3 regions of the Corynebacterium sp. AOP40-9SA-29 genome follow, and region 3 is predicted to be linked to each of the others. Evidence: predicted binding sites of a transcription regulator. Region 3 holds the regulator's gene; each other region holds the start of a gene.
What was found. The regulator LexA, encoded in region 3, represses DNA repair genes until DNA is damaged. The targets are predictions, from matches to a motif close to CGAACANNTGTTCG.
Positions count from the first base shown of each region.

Region 1: a site for LexA is predicted at 1,988-2,001, ahead of ACT3SZ_RS01785 (HNH endonuclease signature motif containing protein). Genes of this name have one in related genera too.
Region 2: a site for LexA is predicted at 1,808-1,821, ahead of ACT3SZ_RS03790 (HNH endonuclease signature motif containing protein). Genes of this name have one in related genera too.

Region 1 covers NZ_JBQSWR010000001.1:386,660-389,936, reverse strand. The annotation lists gene ACT3SZ_RS01790 (hypothetical protein) at 1-501, shown strand, start outside; gene ACT3SZ_RS01785 (HNH endonuclease signature motif containing protein) at 590-1,924, opposite strand; gene ACT3SZ_RS01780 (DNA polymerase III subunit gamma and tau) at 2,130-3,277, shown strand, end outside.
Region 2 covers NZ_JBQSWR010000001.1:806,526-809,802, forward strand. The annotation lists gene gyrA (DNA gyrase subunit A) at 1-298, opposite strand, end outside; gene ACT3SZ_RS03780 (siderophore-interacting protein) at 427-1,257, shown strand; gene ACT3SZ_RS03785 (flavin reductase) at 1,236-1,661, opposite strand; gene ACT3SZ_RS03790 (HNH endonuclease signature motif containing protein) at 2,100-3,083, shown strand; gene ACT3SZ_RS03795 (ABC transporter ATP-binding protein) at 3,070-3,277, opposite strand, start outside.
Region 3 covers NZ_JBQSWR010000002.1:151,972-155,248, reverse strand. The annotation lists gene nrdR (transcriptional regulator NrdR) at 1-263, opposite strand, end outside; gene ACT3SZ_RS05225 (hypothetical protein) at 356-637, opposite strand; gene lexA (transcriptional repressor LexA) at 1,279-1,899, shown strand; gene ptsP (phosphoenolpyruvate--protein phosphotransferase) at 1,995-3,277, opposite strand, start outside.

The DNA of each region.
Region 1 (3,277 bases), on a different contig from region 3:
GGCGGCGCGGGCGACGCGGAGACCGTTGCGGCGACACTGGACGCCGCGCGCATCGAACCGTTGCTCGTTACGGAGGACGGTTCGGACCTGCGGGTCGAGTTCATTACAGTCACCGCTGGTCACGGTCGGGCGGCGGCGGACCTGGTGATGGCCGCAGCGACGATGATCTCCCGCGATCCGATCCAGTTGTCACCGCAGCCGGGCCTGCTCCTGCCGAAGTTGGGGTGGCATGTTGACGACACGATCACCGCGCAGCACGGTCTGCTCGTCCCGCCGTTCCTGTGGGAGGACGGGGTGCCGAACGTGCATGAGGTGAACTTCGGTGGTCGTCATGGTGGCGGGCAGCAGCACGAGTACACGCATCCGGGCCGGATGACAGTTTTTGCGCAGTTGGTGATGCTGACCGAGGACGAGTACCGCGTGGCGGTGGACGGTGGTCCGGGTGCGGCGCAGCAGTTGTTGGCGACGTCGCAGGCGAATCTGAACGACGTGTGGCGCTGAATTCGGGGCTATCCGCGGCCCTGGCCCGCACGTCTGGCCCCTGCACCTGCGAGGGTGCGGGGGCTTTCTGTGTAGCTGCGGGTGGCTTCTATGCCGGCGGGCCCTCGGTGGGGTCGGGGCCTTCTGGTTCGGATGGTTCGGCTGGTTCGGTGGGTTCAACCGGTTCGGTAGGTTCTGCAGGTTCGACCGGTTCGGTGGGTTCATCGGGATATGCGGGGTAGACCGCGTCCGGGTCGTACGCCTGGGCCAACGGGCCGGTGGCGTGGGTGGTGTAACGCCGGTCGTTCGGGCCTTGCCAGTCGATGGTGAACCCGTCGTCGGTGGTGGAGCAGGTCCATACCCCCTCGGTTTTCAGCCGGTGGTGCGGGCGGCACAGTTTCTGCCCGTTGCTCGGATGGGTGATCCCGTCGCTGGTGGGGTCGGTGTGCGGGGAGTTGATGATGTGGTCGTTGTCGCACAGCGTGGCCGGCACGTCACAGTTCGGGAACCGGCAGGTCGCGTCACGCCCGTCGAGGTAGTCCTTATGCGCGGTGGTGAATGAGTAGGCCTCGGTGTCGGGATACTTGTCGGGGTTGGTGTGCAGGACGCGCACGTAGCCGGACTCGTTTTCCAGGCGCTGGGCGGTGGAAGGGTCGATCCAGCCAACGCCGGTGACGTAGCCCGCTCCGGTGCCATGAATGCCGTCGAGGGTCGCACGGTACAGGTTCACTCGGATTTTCATCGAGGCTGGGTTGTCGCCGAGCTGTTCGAGCAGTACTTGTGCTTTGAGTTGTGAGCGGGTTGGCAGCACGGTGCGTTGGTCTTCGGGGATGTCTTCCTGCTGGCGGCGGGCGTCGGCGAGTAGGACGCGGGCTTTCTTGTCGAGTTCGTCGTCGATGGCGGCGAGGGTGACTTCGTCGCCACCGGTGAGGACGAGTTGTTTGCCGCGGCGTTTGAGTGTGGCGGTGTCTTCCTGGGCGAGGGCGGTGTCATTGGCCAGTTCCGGGGCGGCGTCGAGGATTGCTGCGCGCACGCGGTCGCGGAGTTCGCGCAGGGTGACCAGCTCGGTGGTGTCGCGTAGCCAGGGGGTGACGTCTTTGTTCACCGCGGCGTCGAGGTGTGCGGTGATCTCATCGTGGTGGGCTGTGGGCACGGTGTCTAGTTGGGCGTGGATCAGGCGGCGGATCAAGGCGAGGTGGTCGGCGGCGAGGATGCCGGTGGTGAGCACTGCGCAAAAGAGTTCGAGGTTACGTGCGGCGAGTTCGCCTGCATGTGCGAAGCGGGAGGCATCAGTTCGGGAACGTCCGCGTAGTGCCAGAGCTGTGGCGAAGCGTTCGGTGGCGGCAATGTCGCGGAGTTTCGCGATGAGCAGCATTTCGCCGAGGTTGAGGTGGCGTTGGATGTCGTCCATGCTCATGGTGGGTGTGGTGTTGTCGTCTGTCATGGTGCCAGCGTCCCCCTTGGTTGGCTTCCTTGACGGAAGTGTACTACATGCCACGGACATGGTCAATAGTATGTTCGAATAATGGCAATCTCCTATGGTGCGGAGTGAGGAGAGCCGGTGTCTTCTCAGTAGCCTCCGGGCGATGACATCCCCCGGTCTCGACGGTGGGGCGGTCCATGTCCGTCCCGCCTTGTAGGCTGGGTCCGTGGCTCTTTACAGGAAGTACCGGCCTGCGTCGTTTGCCGAGGTCGTGGGGCAGGAACATGTGACCGAACCGTTGTCGACGGCACTGGACAGCGGGCGGATCAACCACGCCTACCTGTTCTCCGGCCCACGAGGCTGCGGTAAGACCTCGTCGGCGAGGATCCTCGCCCGCTCGCTGAACTGCGAGCAGGGGCCCACATCAACCCCGTGCGGCGAGTGTGCGTCCTGCCTCGCTTTGGCGCCCGGCGGGCCGGGCACGTTGGACGTCACCGAGATGGATGCGGCGACGCACAACGGTGTCGATGACATGCGCGAGCTGCGCGACCGGGCGTTCTACGCCCCGGCGGACTCGCGCTACAGGGTGTTCATCATCGACGAGGCCCACATGATCACGGCGGCGGGCTTCAACGCGCTGCTGAAGATCGTCGAGGAGCCGCCGGAGCACCTCATCTTTATCTTCGCCACCACGGAACCGGAGAAGCTGCTGCAGACTATCCGGTCGCGTACGCACAATTACCCGTTCCGGCTGCTGACCCCGCCGGCGATGCGTGGCCTACTGGGGCGCGTGTGTGAGGACGAGGGTGCCGTCGTTGAGGATTCGGTGTACCCACTGGTCATTCGTGCCGGCGGTGGTTCTCCGCGAGACTCGTTGAGCATCATGGACCAGCTGCTCGCCGGTAGTGGCGAGGAGGGAGTCACCTACAGCCGGGCGGTGGCCCTGCTCGGGTTTACGGACACCTCGCTCATCGACAGGGCGATGGATGCTCTCGCGGACCAGGACCAAGCGGGCCTGTTTGGCTGTGTCAGTGACGTGATCGACGCGGGCCACGATCCGCGTCGCTTCGCGATGGACCTGCTCGACAGGTTTAGGGATCTGCTGGTCGTGCAGGCTGTTCCGGAGGCCTTTGATACCGGCCTGGTGGACGCGCCCGCAGATCAGCGTGAGGCGCTGACCGCGCAGGCCAATACCCTCGGGCAGGCGACGTTGACTCGCTGTGCGTCCCTTGTGAACGAGGGGCTGGCGCAGATGCGGGGTGCCACCGCGCCTCGACTGTTGTTGGAGATCCTGTGCGCCCGTATGGCCCTGCCCGCTGCGGGTATGACGGTCGAGGCGCTCGCGCAGCGCGTCGAGGCTCTCGAGGCCGGCGG
Region 2 (3,277 bases), on a different contig from region 3:
TACGCACGAGGGTGTCGTAGATGGCCGTGTCGCCGTGGGGGTGGTAGTTACCCATCGTCTCGGCGACCGGCTTCGCGGACTTGACGTAGCTGCGGTCCGGGCGGAAGCCGGAGTCGTACATCGCGTACAGGACGCGGCGGTGGACGGGCTTCAGCCCATCCCGGACCTCGGGCAGCGCACGGCCGACGATGACGCTCATGGCGTAGTCGATGTAGCTGTTCCGCATCTCCTCATTGAGGTCAATGGGGGTAATGCGGTCGAACAGCGTCTCGCCGCCGCCGTAGTTGTCGTCGCTCACTTCGGTGCGATCCCTTCCAGAAGACTAGGTATAGACCTGGCAATCTTACCACCTCATGACCCATATCCGGGTCAGGTGCGTACCATGGTCGACGACCACCGACACCGCAGTAGAAGGAAAGCCTGTCCATGCCCCGTCCCGCCCGTCCCGTCCACTCCGCCACCGTGACCGGTTCTTCCCGGATTTCACGCGATATGGTGCGCGTCACGCTCGCGTGCGACTCCCTGCCCTACGCCGACCTGGCGCACACCGACCACTACGTGAAGCTGCTCTTCCCGCCGGAGGGGGCGTCCTACAGTTGGCCGTTCGACCCGGCGCAGGTGCGCGAGGAGCTCCCGCGGGAGGAGTGGCCGGTGACGCGGACGTACACGCTGCGTTCCTGGGACGCTGAGGCACAGACCGTGGACATCGACTTCGTCTCCCACGGAGACTCGGGACTGGCCGGGCCATGGGCGGACGCTGCCCGTCCGGGCGACGGCATCGGTTTCATGGGCCCCGGCGGCGCGTGGCGCCCCGAGGGTGAGCACGTCGTTTTCGCCGGCGACGAGGCCGCCGCCCCGGCAATCTTCGCCGGTATCGAGGCGTTGCCGCAGGACGTCACGGCGGAGGCGTGGGTCGAGGTGTCGGACGCCGACGCGCACCTGCCCGCCCCGTCACACCCGGGTACGACGATCCACTGGGTCGAGCGCGATGGCGCGACGCACGGCACGGAACTGGTCCGCGCCGTCGTCGCGGCGGGTGTACCGTCCGGCGAGACCCAGTGGTTCATCCACGGGGTGGCGGAAATGATCCGTGACCTGCGCCGTCACCTGTTCGTGGACAGCGGTGTCCCGAAGTCGGACGTCTCGATCTCCGGCTACTGGCGTCTCGGCATGGTCGAGGACGAGTGGCAGGCGAGCAAGCGGGAGTTCACCGAGGAGATCGAGGCGGACGAGGCTCAGGCGGCGGCGAACAGGTAGTCGCGCTGTTCCGGTGCGATGTCGCCGGTACGGCGTCCGGTGACGTGCATCAGGGCGACGATGTGGTCGCCAGCGTCGAACTCCTGATAGAGACGGGTGGTCAGGTGCACCGCCGCGCCGTCGACGACGCCCGCACCGTCCTCGGCGGACAGTGAGTGGGCGATGTTCGCCACGCCCATGGTCTGCAGCGGGTTGAGTACGGAAATGCCCAGGCGGGGGGCGGTTCGCAGCTGGCGCCAGGTGAGGTCGTCGGAGGGGATGCGCACGGAGACGAGTCCGGGGGCCAGGCTCTCGTCGAAGTAGGAGTCGATGACCACGCACATCATGGTGCCGTTGACCTCTGCTGCCAGGACGGCCAGGGGAAGACGGGGTGTGGACGCGGTGTCCGTGTGTGCTGTGATCATGATGACCAGTAGACCAGTCTGTCTGCAGAAGCGCAAGGGGCATTGCATGGCGGGGAAGTATTTGCGCAGGTCACACCATGAATATTATACAGACCAAGCGGTCTATATTGCGGGTGCCCCCATTTTGACCCCTTGTGCGATCTATTCGAACAGGTGGTTGACCATGTCCGAGTCATTGTGTAGAGTGTTCACCAACAAAGGAAAATATCTCCGAAGTGCAGTTCCGGACAAGGGGTGGGGACCATGGCAGTTGACCTGGTTGAGATGCCGACGGACGCTGAATTACTGGTCTATCCTATCAACAGGGCCGAGATGGCCCTGGTTGCCTACCTGGCCACCATTGCCGGGGATCAACGCCACAGTACCGCACTGGCCCGCCGAGGACGGGGACGTGGTGAAGCACGCCGGTTCGCTCACTCTGGCGAACTCGGCGTGCGTATGCCTGATCTCTTCGACATCGCCGGCGAGGACGGGCGGCTCAGTGTCGAACACCTGGATCTCGTGTGGTTGATCATTAACCGCCATCTCCGGCCCCTCACCTCCCGGGAGGCCGAGCCAGTACGCCGGGCACTGGACCTCGCCGTCGAGTGCGCGGTCGTCGAGTGGATCGAGGGAATCACCTACCCCTCCCCCGTGCCGCTCGAGGCACTTGGGGACCTCGTCGAGGAAGTCATCCTCGCTCTCGACTCGGACCTCGTCACCGAGACGGAGGAGTTCGAGACCGGCCAGGCCCGCGTCTTCCGCCGAGACAACCGGATCGTGCTCGACTGCGGCAGCAAGGCCGCCGCGACCCGTATTTGGGATGCAGTCAACACGGCCGGCTGGAAAGAGCTCCAGGAGCTAAAGAAAACCACGGAGATCTCGGACGTCCGGGAATCACTGTCAGCTTGCCGTGCCAAGGTCATTTTCGAGGCACTTGGAGATGGGGCGAATAACATCACTGTGACGGTAAACCTCTACCGTCTGACCGAGGACGATCACACGGGCTACGGCCCCGGATTCGTCCCCGGAGTCGGCTGGGTGTCCACCGCGGCGGCCGACATGCTGGAGTCCCGGGCTCATACCCCACGACTCCTCACCGGAACTCTTGACCCAGTGGAGGCCTACACGTTTCCCGTGAAACACAAGGCCGCAATCATGGGGAGGGATACTCACTGCCGCTTCCCCAACTGCACCGTGCCCGCATCCCAGTGCGAGTTCGACCATATCGAGAACAGTCCGCACACGGACTCCACGAGCAATGGTCCCACCTCCGTGGCGAACGGACAGTTGCTCTGCCGACACCACCATAAGTTGAAAACGCAGAGACGGTGGACGTGCTCCACCGAGGACGCCGGGATCACCATCCACTGGATCGGCCCAGACAACGGCCACTACACCACTACCGCTGGCGGACCAGTTCTGAGAATCAGATCTGACTGACCGAGGATATGAGCTCGGTGACCTGGCGGCGAAGATCCACGATCTCCGGATTCGTCGACAGTTCCCGAAGGCGAGCCTGGATGGTTTCACGTGGAACATCTGCGTCCACATCGGCTCGGAGCGATTTAGGGACCGCGACTTCCTCCAACACCCTGCCCGGACCGCCCGCCATCACGACCACACGATGGCCCAAT
Region 3 (3,277 bases):
ACGTCGTGGGCGAGGATCTTCAGGTCGTCTCCGGAGACCTCGAGGCCCTGACAGGCCCTTCCGACACCCCGGATCACCTTGTCGCGGCGAAACTCCTCGGTGACACCACTTCGCTTGGTGACCAGCAGCACGGATCGTTCCAAGGTGGTGAACCGGGTCTTGCACGAGAGACATTCTCGGCGACGGCGGATGGCGGAGCCGGATTCTACCGTGCGGGAGTCCACGACCCGGGAGTCCTCGGAACGGCAGGCGGGACAAAGCACGGTGTTCTCCCTCATGGAAGTCGTCAGGACAGTTGGTGTCCCCACATGCTACCTCCGACTCCGAGCCGCACCGCAGGCGGACGAGGGGTCGGTCAGTAGACGGGGACGACCACGTCCCGGGTGCTCCCCTGGGAGCCTTCATCCGTCCAGTGTCCACCCATGTCGCTAACATCGTTGAGCGAAGCGATCCTCGCCACCGCGTCGCCAACGCTGGCCCCGTGCACGTGCTGCTCAGCGATCTCCGCCAGACTCTGGCCGTCGCTCACCGTGACCGTGGTCGTCCCGGTCGGTGTCACGGTGTCCTCCTGCTGCCCAGTGACCGCCGGAGATATGGCGAGGAACGTCACCAGCGCGGCCAGAGAAAGTACGGTCATGCCGGGGGAACCGACGACCATGGACGCGCGACGCCGAATTCTGGCGTACCTGGAGGTCGGCTCGAACGGACGTTCAGCAATTCTGCCCTGACGGAGGTACCGCTGCCGTTGCACGACCGAAGGGGTTCGGACCGAACCCTCCCCCCAGGTGTTCGAGAAACCATCCAGCGCGGACCCGGACCACTCCGGACGCCGATAGACGGGACGGCGGAGGCCGGACCGACGACTTTCAACCGACATCGTGCTCATGACAACCCTCTTTCCGTGGAAGCAGACCGGATTCCCGGCTTCAGACAAGGACCATGACAGCACCGCTGGCGGACATCGCTTGATTCCGACGGCACGTTCTTCGTCCGTGTGTTCGAAGTTCTGTATCTGCACCCGAAGGTAGCACGGGTGTTCGATGATGTCCACAACTTTCCAGAGATTTTCGAACACCCTGACCAACGATGTCCGTTCGGTCATGTAAGGTCGGGGACACGACCGGTACAACGAGTCCAGGAGTGGGTCAGATGTCAGAGAAGCAGAAGTCCTCCGTGGGAACCACGGCAGGCAAGCGAAAGCGGGCGAAGGTCACCGAGGCAGGTGCCGCGCTCGACGCAAAGGGGAGGGAGAAGCTTTCCGACCGTCAACGGCGCATCATGGACGTGATCAAGGACGCGACCCGGTTCCGCGGATACCCGCCGAGCATCCGCGAGATCTGCGACGCAGTGGGGTTGAACTCGACCTCGTCGGTGTCGTACCACCTGCGCGAGCTCGAGCGGAAGGGGTACCTGCGCCGCGAGGACAACAAGCCGCGCGCGGTCGATATCAGGGACTTCGACGACGAGGTCGACAACCGTCCGGGGCCGAAGCCGGCTAACACCAGCGGTCCCTCCGGTATGCCGGAGCCGTCCTTCGTGCCCGTCGTCGGTCAGATCGCCGCCGGTTCGCCCATCCTGGCCGAAGAGCACGTCGAGGCCCACTTCCCTCTTCCCCAGGAACTCGTCGGTGGCGGGGAACTGTTCCTGCTCCAGGTCATTGGCGAGTCCATGCGCGATGCTGGCATCTTCAACGGTGACTGGGTCGCCGTACGCTCCCAGAAGGTCGCCGAACTCGGGGACTTCGTGGCCGCGATGATCGACGGGGAGGCGACGGTCAAGGAGTTCCAGAAGGACGAAGCGGGCGTCTGGCTCCTCCCCCACAACGACCTGTTCGAACCCATCCCGGGGGACAACGCCGACATCCTCGGCCGCGTGGTCGCGGTGCTTCGCAAGATCTAGGCCCCCGCAATCCCCACGTTGATACGCGAAACCCCCGGACAGCCTCCGTCAGAGGCGTCCGGGGGGTTTGCGTGGATACAGGGTGCGCTAGAGCGCTAGAGCCCCAGCACGGCCGCGGCGGCTGCCTTGGCCTCCTCCGCGCCATCGGCGTCCAGTGCGGCAGCGGCCATCTCACGGCACACCGCGAAATCCACCTCGCCCAACTGGGCGCCCACCGCAGCGAGTGCAGGCGGTGCCGCGGACAGAGAGGTCACACCGAGACCGGCGAGCACGCAGCCCAGCACCGGGTCCGCCGCGGCCTCACCGCACACGCCCACTGCCGTCTTGGTCTCCGCGCCAGAACGACACGTGGTGTGCACGAGTCGCAGCACCGCGGGCTGCCACGGGTCGGTCAGGTGCGCCAGCGAGGCCGACATGCGGTCTGCTGCCATGGTGTACTGGGTCAGGTCATTCGTACCGATGGACACGAAGTCCAGGTAGGGCATCATCTTATCGGCCATGAGGGCCGCCGCCGGGACCTCGATCATCGCGCCAGCCACGAGGCCTCGCTCGTGGCACAGCTCGGTGAACCACTTCGCCTCGTAGACCGTTGCCACCATCGGTGCCATCACCCAGGTCTGCGCCGCAGAGTCCTCGCGACCGGACAGCTTCAGCGCCAGGGCGATGCCGTCCAGCTGGCGTTCCAGCAACTTCTGGTTTGTCCGGGCGATGCGCAGACCGCGCACACCGAGAGCAGGGTTCTCCTCGGTCTCCGCCATCACATAGGGCACCGGCTTGTCCGAGCCGGCGTCCAGCGTACGGATCACGACCTTGCCCTCCGGGAACGCGGACAGGACCTCGGCATAACGCCTCGCCTGCTCCTCTACGGACGGCTCGGTGGTCTCACTGAGGAAGCCGAGTTCGGTACGGAACAGGCCGATCCCCTCGGCCACGGACTCCGCGGCCTGGCGGGCGGCTGCACCGTCCTGCACATTGGCCAACAGCTGCACCCGGTGACCGTCGGCGGTCTGCGCCGGGCCGTGCCAGCCACGGACCTTCGAGGCCAGTTCGGCGGCAGCGGTGACACGCTTCTCCACCTCTGCCGGGTCCACGCCGGTCTCCACGGTTCCCGCCGCACCGTCCACCAGGACCTCGGTGCCAGCGCTCACGCCGCGCAGGTTGCTTCCCACGGCGACGATGCAAGGCAGGTCGAGCTGGCGGGCGATGATCGCGGTGTGGCTCGTCGCACCACCCTTTTCGGTGACCACGGCGATGATCAGCTCGGGGTCCAGGGTCGCGGTATCGGCGGGGGCGAGATCATCGGCGAACAGGACATGAGGCGTGTCGACGTCCGGAATGCCCGGCTCGGGCTCCCCGCGCAGTTCGGCGATGACACGGT